DNA from 3 places in the Kineococcus gypseus genome. Region 1 is predicted to be linked to each of the others. Evidence: riboswitches for the same ligand, from Rfam matches in the RefSeq annotation. Region 1 holds a riboswitch; each other region holds the start of a gene.

Region 1 (3,259 bases):
TGGCCGTCGAGCGCGGGGTGGACCTGACCGTCCTGAACCGCGGCGGCTCGGCGGCCGAGCGGCCCCTGCCCGAGGGGGTGCGCCGGCTCACGGCCGACGTGCGCGACGTCGCCGCCGTGCGCGAGGCGCTGCGCGGGCACGAGTTCGACGTGGCGGTGGACTTCCTCGCCTTCACCCCCGAGCACGTCGCCGCCGACGTGGAGACCTTCCGCGGGCGGGTGGGGCAGTACTGGTTCGTCTCCAGCGCCTCCGCCTACCGCAAGCCCGTCGGGCACCTGCCCATCACCGAGTCCACGCCGCTGTGGAACCCGTTCTGGCAGTACTCCCGTAACAAGATCGCCTGCGAGGAGCTGCTGGCCCGCGCCCTGCGCGAGGACGGCTTCCCGGCCGCGGTGGTGCGCCCCAGCCACACCTACGACCGCACCTCGGTGCCCCTGGACGGCGGCTGGAGCGCCGTGGAGCGCATGCGCCGCGGCGCGCCCGTCGTGGTGCACGGCGACGGCACCTCGCTGTGGGTGCTCACCCACCACGCCGACTTCGCGCGCGGCTTCGTGCCCCTGCTGGGCGAGCCGGCCCTGACGGGCGAGGCGGTGCACATCACCTCCGACGAGGTCCTCACCTGGGACGCGGTGCACCGCGCCCTGGCGCGCGCCGCCGGGGTGGACGAGCCGCTGCTCGTGCACGTGCCCTCCGACGCCATCGCCCGCGACGACCCCTCCCGCGGGGAGAGCCTGCTGGGCGACAAGGCGCACTCGGTGGTCTTCGACAACACCAAGGTCAAGCGCCTGGTGCCCGGCTTCGCGGCCACCACCACCTTCACCGCCGGCGCCCGGGAGATCGTCGAGCACCACGACGCGACCGCGCGGCTGCGCCGCGCCGACCCCGGGGCCGACGCCCGCCACGACCGCCTCGCCGCCCGCTGGGGCTGAGCGCGGCCGCGGCGGGCGCCGAGGGCTCCAGGCGTCGAGGACCTCGGACCTCGGGCCTCGCGGCGCGCTGTCAGACGTCGCGGCCGTCGCGCCCGGCGCCCAGGCCGGGGGGCTGCTCGCCGAAGCTCTTGCGGTACCACACCGCCGCCTGGCGCTCCACGAGCAGGCGCGTCACGCCGATGATCGCCCCGGAGGCCAGCGCCCAGGCCACCGCCTCCCTCCACGCCACGTCCGGGTCCTCCGGGTTGTCCGGCGGCGGGCTCTTCGTCAGCGTCACCCAGACCTTCCGCGTCACGCGGCTCGCGACCGCGGCGGAGAGCACTCCTGCCCCGGGACCCACCAGCTTCCAGATGATCGAGCTCATGGCGAGCACCCTGCCCTAGAGCAGGTCGAGGAACCAGCGCAGCGCCGGCAGCAGCGCCGTGGCGGCCGCGCCGAGCAGCGCCACGATGAGCACGACGGTGATCAGCCGCACCCCCCGGGAGGGGCCGCCGTCGGGTCCACGCAGGTGTCGCAGCACGCCCCCATCCTCCCCGACGCCGGCCCGGCGCCGGCCCGGCGCGGGACCCGTGCCGGGGGGTAGGGTGTGCCGCGAACGACAGGGGAGCGCCGCGGGGCGCTGAGAGTGCGGGCAGCCGCAGACCCTCGACCTGATCCGGTTAGCACCGGCGTAGGGAGTCGGGTACCACCTCGATCCGGGGCCGCGTGCGCCCCGGGTCCCCCTCCTGGGACCCGGGAGGACACCGTGAGCACCACCTCGCTGCAGAAGTCCGCGCGCCGCCCCGCCGGCCGCTGGCGCACCGTGGACGTCGTCACCACCGCCGTGCTCGGCGTCGCGTTCGGCGTCGTCTTCTGGGGCTGGGACCAGGCGTACAACGTCTTCAGCCCGGCCTTCAACGTCTTCGCCCCCCTGGCCGGCCTGGTCGCCGGCGTGTGGCTGCTGCCCGCCGTCGTGGCGGCCCTCGTGGTGCGCCGCCCCGGCGCGGCCCTGCTCGCGGAGGTGGTCGCCGCCACCGTCGAGGCCCTGCTGGGCAACCGCTGGGGCGGCGGCGTGCTCATCTCGGGCGTGCTGCAGGGCCTGGGCGTGGAGATCGCCGTGGCGGTCTTCCTGTGGCGGCGCTGGAGCCTGGGCGTCGCCGTCCTCGGCGGGGTGCTGGCCGCGGCCCTGGAGGTCGTCGCCTACGAGTGGAGCGTCTACTACGCCGACTGGGGCTTCGACTGGAAGCTCGTCTACCTGGGCTTCTTCGCGCTCTCCGGCGCGCTGGTCGCCGGCCTGGGCGGCTGGGCGCTGGTGCGCGCGCTGGCCCGCGCCGGTGCGCTGTCCGCGTTCGCCGCGGGCCACGAGCACCGCCGGCGTGGCTGAGGCGGTCCGCCCGGCGCCCGCCGCGCCCGCGGCCCTGCGGGTGCGCGGGCTGGTCGTCACCCCGCCCGGTGCCGCCGCGCCCGTGCTGCGCGACGTCGACCTCGACGTGCCCGCCGGGCAGCGGGTGCTGCTGGCCGGGCCCAGCGGCTCGGGCAAGTCCACCCTGCTGCGCGCGCTGGCCGGCGTGCTGGAGGAGGCGCCCGGCGGCGAGCCGGTGGCCGCCGGCGAGGTCCTCGTCGGCGGCGCCGCGGCCCGCCCCGGCGCCGCCGGGCTGCTGCTGCAGGACCCCCTCGACGCGGTGGTGGCCGCCACCGCCGGGCGCGACACCGCCTTCGGGCCGGAGAACCTCGCCCTGGCGCGCGAGGAGGTGTGGGAGCGCGTGGCGCGCGCCCACGCCGCGGCCCGCTTCACCGCCGGGCGCGAGCGGGAGGTGGCCACCCTCTCCGGCGGCGAGCGCCAGCGACTGGCCCTGGCCGGGGTGCTCGCGCTGCTGCCCGGGGTGCTGCTGCTGGACGAGCCCACCTCGATGCTCGACGCCCCCACCGCCGCGGCGGTGCGCGCCGCCGTGCTGGGGGCCGCCGCCGGGCGCACCCTCGTCGTCGTCGACCACGACCTGGCCGGGTGGGCGCCGCACGTGGACCGCGTCGTGCTGCTGGGCCGCGACGGGCGCCTCGCGGCGGACGGCCCGCCGGCGCGGGTGCTGACCGCCGGCGCCGGTCAGGGGGAGCTGTGGCTGCCCGGTGCGCCCGCGCCGCGCCCGGCCGACGTGCCCGCCGGCCTGCTGACCCCGCGCCTGCCCGCCGGCGGGCCCCTGGCCGGCGACGCCCTCACCGGCCGCGGCCTGGGCCTGGTGCGCCGGCGCCGCGGGCTGCGCCCCTCCGCGCCGGCCGCGGTCCTGACGGGGGTGGACGTGGACGTGCCCGCCGGGCGCACCACGCCCCTGGTGGGCACCAGCGGCTCGGGCAAG
Region 2 (3,259 bases), on a different contig from region 1:
CGACGCGGTGGGTGCCGCCGGGCTCGGCGAGCACGTCGACGCTCTCCTCGCCGTGCAGGTGCCCGCCCTTGAGCAGCACCGCGGTGCCGGTGCGCCGCATCAGCTCCTCGGCCTGGGCGGCGACCTCCTCCTCGTCGCGGGCCGGCTCGGCGCCCAGCAGCACCGCCGCCTCGGGCACGTTGGGGGTGACCAGGTCCGCCAGCGGCACGAGCTCGTCGCGCACGGCCGCGACCGCGGAGGCGTCCAGCAGCCGGTCGCCGCTGGTGGCGACCATGACGGGGTCCACCACGAGCGGGCCGGGGCGGCGCTCGCGCAGCACGGCGGCCACCGCCCGGGTGATCGCCGCGTCGGCGAGCATCCCGGTCTTGGTGGCGTGGACGGTCACGTCGTCGAGCAGCACCTCCAGCTGCTCGCGCACGAACGCGGCGGGCACCACGTGCACGGCGGCGACGCCGCGGGTGCTCTGCGCGGTCAGCGCGGTGAGCACGGCGGTGCCGTAGGCGCCGAGCGCGCCGAACGTCTTCAGGTCCGCCTGCACGCCCGCTCCCCCGCTGGGGTCGCTGCCGGCCACGCTCAAGGCGACGCGCGCGCTCACCGGGCCACCCCCGCACCGGACGGCGCGGCCCACGCGGCGCGCAGGGCTGAGGCGGCCGCGCGCGGGTCGGGCGCCGCGCACACCGCGGAGACGACGCAGACCCCGGCCACGCCGGTGCCGCGCAGCTCGTGCAGGTTCGCGGCGCCGATCCCGCCGATGGCCACGCACGGGGTGCCGGCGGCGGCCTCGACGACGGCGCGCACGCCCCCGGCGCCCAGGGGGGCGGCCGCGTCGGTCTTGGTGGGCGTGGCGTGCACGGGCCCGACGCCGAGGTGGTCCACGACGCCGGGGGGCACCGCGCGCGCCTGCTCGACGGTGGAGACGGACAGGCCCAGCAGCATCTGCGGGCCGAGCAGGCGGCGCACGTCCTCGGCGGGCAGGTCGGACTGGCCCAGGTGCACGCCGTCGGCGCCGGCGACCAGCGCGACGTCCACGGCGTCGTCCACCAGCAGCGGCACGCCGGTGCCCTCCAGCACCTCCTGCACCGCGCGCACCAGGGCCAGCAGGTCGCGGTCGCTCGCGCCCTTCTCGCGCACCTGCACCGCGTCCACCCCGCCGGCGACGGCGGCGCGCACCACGGCGGGCACCCCGCGCGGCCCGCACAGCGCGCTGTCGGTGACCAGGTACAGCGACGGGACGCGCGTGGACGGCACGCGCGCGCTCACGCGAGCCGCCCGCCGCGCTCGACGTCGGCGCGCAGCGCGGCGGCGTCCACGGCGTCGAGCTCGTCGACCCACGCGACGGCGAAGGAGCCGGGCCCGCCGGCGCGGGCGGCGGCGCGCTCGGCGGCCAGCGCCACGTGGGCGTGCGCGGTCACCGCCCCCAGCAGCGGGTCGCCGGCCGCGGCGGTGCACGCGGCGACCAGCGCGCCCAGCGCGCAGCCGGCGCCGGTGGTGCGCGTCAGCAGCGGGGAGCCGCCGCGCACGCGCACCTCGCGCCCGCCGTGCACGAGGACGTCCACCTCGCCGGAGACGGCCACGACGCCGCCGGTGCGCTCGGCGAGGCGGTGCGCGGCGGCCAGGGCGTCCTCGGCGCCGGCGGTGGAGTCCACCCCGCGCCCGCCGGTGCCGGAGCCCTCCAGGCCCAGCACCTCGGAGGCGTTGGCGCGCACCACGTCCGGGCGGTGCTGCAGCAGCTCGCGGGCCACCGAGGTGCGGAAGGCCAGCCCGCCGACGGCCACGGGGTCCAGCACCCACGGGGTGCCGGCCCCGCGCGCCGCCTCGGCCGCCAGCGCCATGGCGCGGGCCCGCTCGTCGTCCAGGGTGCCGACGTTGACCAGCACCGCGGAGGCCAGGCGCGCGAACTGCGCGGCCTCGCGGGGGTTGTCGACCATCGCGGGCGCGGCACCGGCGGCCAGCAGCACGTTCGCGGTGATCGTGGTGACCACCGAGTTCGTCAGGCACTGCACCAGCGGGTGCTCGCGGGCGACGGCGTCGCGGACGTCCGCGACCTGCTGCGCGCTCGGGCGCGCGGGGGTACTGACGGCTCCCACGCCGTGACATCCCTTCGTCAGCACTACCTGCGTCAGGTTCGACGGGTGTGATCTCAGCCCCTCGCGGGGCACCCCGTGTCGGTCGCGAACCTAGCACCGGCGCGGCGCGCCCCCGGGAGGGGGCGGGAGGGGCGGGGAGGGCGGGGGCGGCTAGCGCGCGACGGCGCCGGGCAGGGCGACGTCGCTGACGACGGTGGTGTCGCGCCCGGCGGCCTTGCCCTCGTACAGCGCCAGGTCGGCCAGGGCGATCACCTCGGCGGCGCTGAGGCCGGGCTGCCACTGCGCGACGCCGATCGTGCACGTCTGCCCGCGCGGGACGACGGCGCGGATGCGGTCGGCCACGGCGCGCGCCCCGGCGGCGCTGCACCCGGGCAGCGCCAGGACGAACTCCTCCCCGCCCCAGCGCGCCAGGGTGTCCACCTCGCGCAGGCACCCGGAGGCGGCGGTGGCGAACTCCTGCAGCAGCGCGTCGCCGGCCAGGTGGCCCTGCGTGTCGTTGTAGCGCTTGAAGTGGTCCAGGTCGACCAGGCAGAAGGACAGCGGCAGCCCCGAGCGCACGGCGCGGGCGATCTCCTGCGCGGTCGTCTCGTCCCAGCGGCGCCGGTTGGCCAGCCCCGTCAGCGGGTCGCGCTCGGCGGCCAGCGCCAGCTGGGTGAGCAGGTCGGCGCGCTCGATGCCGTGCGCGGCCTCCAGCGCCAGCACGGACACCAGCGCCCGCGCGGGGGCCGGCAGCTCCGCCAGGGGCTCGCGCCAGCACATGACGAGCAGCCCGGCGGTGCGCCCGCCCGCGGTGGTGATCGGCTGGTGGGCCGCCGAGGCGGCGCCGGGGAGGGCGGGCGGGCCGACCTCGAAGCGCGGCTCGCCGCTGCGGAACGCCTCGGTGAGCGCGCCCCCCTCGCCCGCGGGCACGGAGAGGGCGGTGGCGCCCTCGCCCCACACGGCGCGGGTGACCAGCGCGCCGCGCCCGTCGGGCTCGACCAGGTGCACCGCGTCGGCGCCGGTGGTGCGGGCGGTCACCTCGCACAGCACCTCGCGGGCGTCCTCGGCGGCGTTGAGGGAGCGCAGCGCCCCGCTGAGCAGCTCGGCGCTCTCGGCCTGCCGGCGCGACTCCTCCGCGCGGGCGCGCACGTCGGCCAGCAGCGCGTCGCGCTCGTCGCGGCCCAGGGCGAGCA
Region 3 (3,259 bases), on a different contig from region 1:
ACGAGCTGCTCGGCGGCGTCGAGCAGCTCGACGGCGTCCGGCAGCAGGGTCTCCTCGTCGGCGACGACCTCCAGCTTCACCCAGTCGGTGCCCAGCGCCTCGCGGCCCAGGCGCGCGGTCAGCAGCGCCTCGCGCGCGGTGCGGCACCCGGCGGTGTTGGGCAGCACCTGCACGCCGGCGCGCTCGAGCACGTCGAGCAGGGAGCCGCGCGCGGCGGGGTCCACCCGGCGCAGCGCCACCGTGGTCAGCTCCGTGCCCGAGGCGCGCAGCGCCCGCTCGAGCACGTCGTGGTTGGCGGCGCCGCCGGTGCCGGTGATCAGCCGGGAGGTGAACTCCCGCCCGGCGATGGTCAGCGGGTCGTGCGCGGTGGCGCGCAGCGTCGGCGCGCTCACCCGCCCGCCACCGCCCGCACCAGCTCCAGGCGGTCCCCCGCCGCCACGGGCGTGGACCCCCACGCCCCGGCGGGCACCACCTCCTCGCCCAGCGCCACCGCCGTGCCGCGCCCGGCCTCCAGCCCGGGGGCGAAGGCCGCCACCACGTCGGCGACGCTGGCGCCGTCCGGCACGCGCAGCGCCTCGCCGTTCACCAGCACCTCCAGCTGCTCCGCCAGGACCGCCCGCTCGAACCCGCTCACCGCACCCCCACCTCCTCGCGGGCCGCGGCCCGCGCTCCGAACCGGCCCGGGTCGCACGCGGCGACCTCGGGCGGGACCTCGACGCCGTCGGCGAGGTCGGCGACCGCGTCGGCCGTCACCCCCGACAGCAGCACCCCGTTGCGGTGGTGGCCCACCGCCAGCAGCAGCCCGGGCACCTCGCCGAACCCGATCAGCGGCAGGTTGTCGGGCGAGCCGGGGCGCGAGCGCGCCAGCACCTCCACCAGCTCCAGCTCCGCCACGGCCGGCACGAGGGCCTGCGCGTCGCGCAGCAGGTCGTGCACGCCGCCGGCGGTGACGGTCTCGTCGAAGCCGCGGTCCTCGCTGGTGGCGCCGACGACGAGCTCGCCGTCCTCGCGCGGCACGAGGTAGACGTCGCGGTCGCGCACGACGCCGCGCACGGTGCGCTGCAGCACGTGCTCCCCCTCGGGCATGCGCAGCCGCGCCACCTGCCCCTTGACCGGGCGCACCGGCGCGTGGGCCTGCGCGCGCGCCCCGGTGGCCAGCACCACCAGCGGCGCGCGCACCTCCCCGCCGCCGGCCAGGCGCACGCCCACCGCGCGCCCGCCCACCCGCAGGACCTCCCCCCGCGCGGGCAGCACCTGCACACCGCGGCGCCCGGCGGCCGTGCGCAGCGCCCGCAGCAGCGAGCGCGGGTCCACCTGGTGGTCGCCGGGCACGAGGGTCCCGCCGGAGACGGCCGGGTCCAGCAGCGGCTCCAGGCGCCGGCACTCCCGCCCGCTGAGGGCCCGCACGTCCAGCCCGAGGCGCTCCTGGGTGCGGCGCACGTCGGCCAGGCGGGCGCGGTCGCCGGCGTCCAGGGCCACCACGAGCGTGCCGCAGGCGCGGTGCGCGACGGGCGAGCCGGAGGCGGCGGCCGCCTCGGCGGCGTAGCGGGCGAAGCCCTCCGCGGCCAGCAGCCCCAGGCCCAGCAGGTCGTGCTCGCCGTGGTGCAGCTCGCTGACGGGGGCCAGCATCCCGGCGGCGGCGCGGGAGGCGCCCTCGCCGGGGTCGGGGTCGACCAGGACCACGGAGCGGCCGCGCTCGGCCAGCCGCCACGCGCACGCGGTGCCCACCACGCCGCCCCCCAGGACGACGACGTCGCACGTCAGCACGGCACCCTCCCTCCGCCGGCACGACCCGGAGCAGGTTCGACGGTCGGCGAGTGCGCTCGCCCTCTCAGCCCGCGATCCCGGGCTCCCGTGGTGCGCTCACCCTACCTGCGGCTGCTGGCACACTCGCGCGGGTGCCGAGCGCCCCGGGGACCCCCGCCACCACCGACCCGCGGGCGGCGCTGCGCGCCGCCCGCCTGTACCTGTGCACCGGCGCGCGCCGGCGCGAGGGCGACCTGGAGCAGTTCCTCGACGCGGTGCTGGCCGCCGGCGTGGACGTCGTGCAGCTGCGCGAGAAGCACCTGGAGGCGGCCGAGGAGCTGGAGCTGCTGCAGGTGCTGGCCGCCGCGGCCGCCCGCCACGGGCGCCTGCACGCCGTCAACGACCGCGCCGACGTGGCCGCCACCGCCGGCGCGCCCGTGCTGCACCTGGGCCAGCGGGACCTGCTGCCGGCGGCCGCGCGGCCCCTGGTGGGGCCGGCGACGGTGATCGGCCGCTCGACGCACTCCCCGGCGCAGTTCGACGCCGCGGTGGCCGACGCGGACGTGGACTACGCGTGCGTGGGCCCCACCTGGGCCACCCCGACCAAGCCCGGCCGCGCGGCCACCGGCCTGGAGCTGGTGCGCCACGCGGCCGCGAGCGCCGGCGCCACCCCCTGGTTCGCCATCGGCGGCATCGACCCGTCCACCGTGGAGCAGGTCGTGGACGCCGGCGCGCGGCGGGTCGTCGTGGTGCGGGCCGTGACGGAGGCGGACGACCCGGCCGGGGCCGTCGCGGCGCTGCTGCGCGCGCTGCCGGGACCGGCCGCGGGCTGAGCCGGCCGCCGGCTGAGCCGGGCGCGGTCAGGACGGCGGTGCGGGCCGGGCGCGCTGCGGGTACGGGGTCTCACCGCGCGCGAGCATCGCGACGAACTGCGCGATGCGGCGCTCGCGGGTCTCGGCCCGCTTCACCGAGCCCAGGCGGTGGATCAGGGCGTAGCGGTTCGTCCTCGTGAGCACCTCGAACATCGCCCGCGCCGCCGGGTCGGCGGCGATCGCGGCGGCGAGGTCGTCCGGCACCTCGGCCTCCGACGGGGGCGCGTACGCGGCCGCCCAGCGCCCGTCGGCCTGCGCCGCGGCCACCGCCGCGCGGCCCGCCGGCAGCACCCGGCCCTCGGCCTCGAGGCGGGCCACGTTCGCCACGTTGCGCTGCGACCAGGCGCTGCGCGGCCCGCGCGGGGTGTAGCGCACCAGCGAGGTGTGCTCGTCGCGCCTGCGGCCCTGCCCGTCGATCCAGCCCACGCACAGCGCCTCGTCCACGGCCTGCTGCCACGTCAGCGACGTGACCGTGCCCCCCTTGCGGCCCAGCGCCAGCCACACCCCCGGCGAGGTGGCGTGGTGCTCGAGCAGCCACGCGCGCAGCGCGGCGGCGTCCGCGACGACCAGCTCCTGAAGCTCCCCGCTCCCGGTCACGGCTCCACGCTAGGTGCCGCCCCCGACACCACCGCCGACACCGC

What was found. Region 1 has a riboswitch for thiamine pyrophosphate ahead of ACRYMN_RS13215 (ECF transporter S component). Riboswitches for the same ligand answer to the same signal wherever they lie in the genome.
Region 2: linked by a shared signal. The riboswitch ahead of thiM (hydroxyethylthiazole kinase) and the one ahead of ACRYMN_RS13215 (ECF transporter S component) in region 1 are both predicted to bind thiamine pyrophosphate.
Region 3: linked by a shared signal. The riboswitch ahead of thiO (glycine oxidase ThiO) and the one ahead of ACRYMN_RS13215 (ECF transporter S component) in region 1 are both predicted to bind thiamine pyrophosphate.

What each region holds. Positions count from the first base shown of each region.
Region 1 is NZ_JBJLRD010000032.1:27,472-30,730, forward strand. It holds gene ACRYMN_RS13200 (NAD-dependent epimerase/dehydratase family protein) at 1-929, shown strand, start outside; gene ACRYMN_RS13205 (DUF4235 domain-containing protein) at 1,000-1,293, opposite strand; gene ACRYMN_RS13210 (hypothetical protein) at 1,309-1,449, opposite strand; TPP riboswitch at 1,520-1,623, shown strand; gene ACRYMN_RS13215 (ECF transporter S component) at 1,675-2,292, shown strand; gene ACRYMN_RS13220 (ATP-binding cassette domain-containing protein) at 2,285-3,259, shown strand, end outside.
Region 2 is NZ_JBJLRD010000009.1:79,325-82,583, reverse strand. It holds gene thiD (bifunctional hydroxymethylpyrimidine kinase/phosphomethylpyrimidine kinase) at 1-595, opposite strand, end outside; gene thiE (thiamine phosphate synthase) at 592-1,260, opposite strand; gene thiM (hydroxyethylthiazole kinase) at 1,257-2,087, opposite strand; TPP riboswitch at 2,080-2,173, opposite strand; gene ACRYMN_RS05205 (GGDEF domain-containing protein) at 2,238-3,259, opposite strand, start outside.
Region 3 is NZ_JBJLRD010000042.1:18,411-21,669, forward strand. It holds gene ACRYMN_RS15245 (thiazole synthase) at 1-392, opposite strand, end outside; gene thiS (sulfur carrier protein ThiS) at 389-634, opposite strand; gene thiO (glycine oxidase ThiO) at 631-1,767, opposite strand; TPP riboswitch at 1,757-1,866, opposite strand; gene thiE (thiamine phosphate synthase) at 1,899-2,579, shown strand; gene ACRYMN_RS15265 (YdeI/OmpD-associated family protein) at 2,607-3,215, opposite strand; gene ACRYMN_RS15270 (EAL domain-containing protein) at 3,225-3,259, opposite strand, start outside.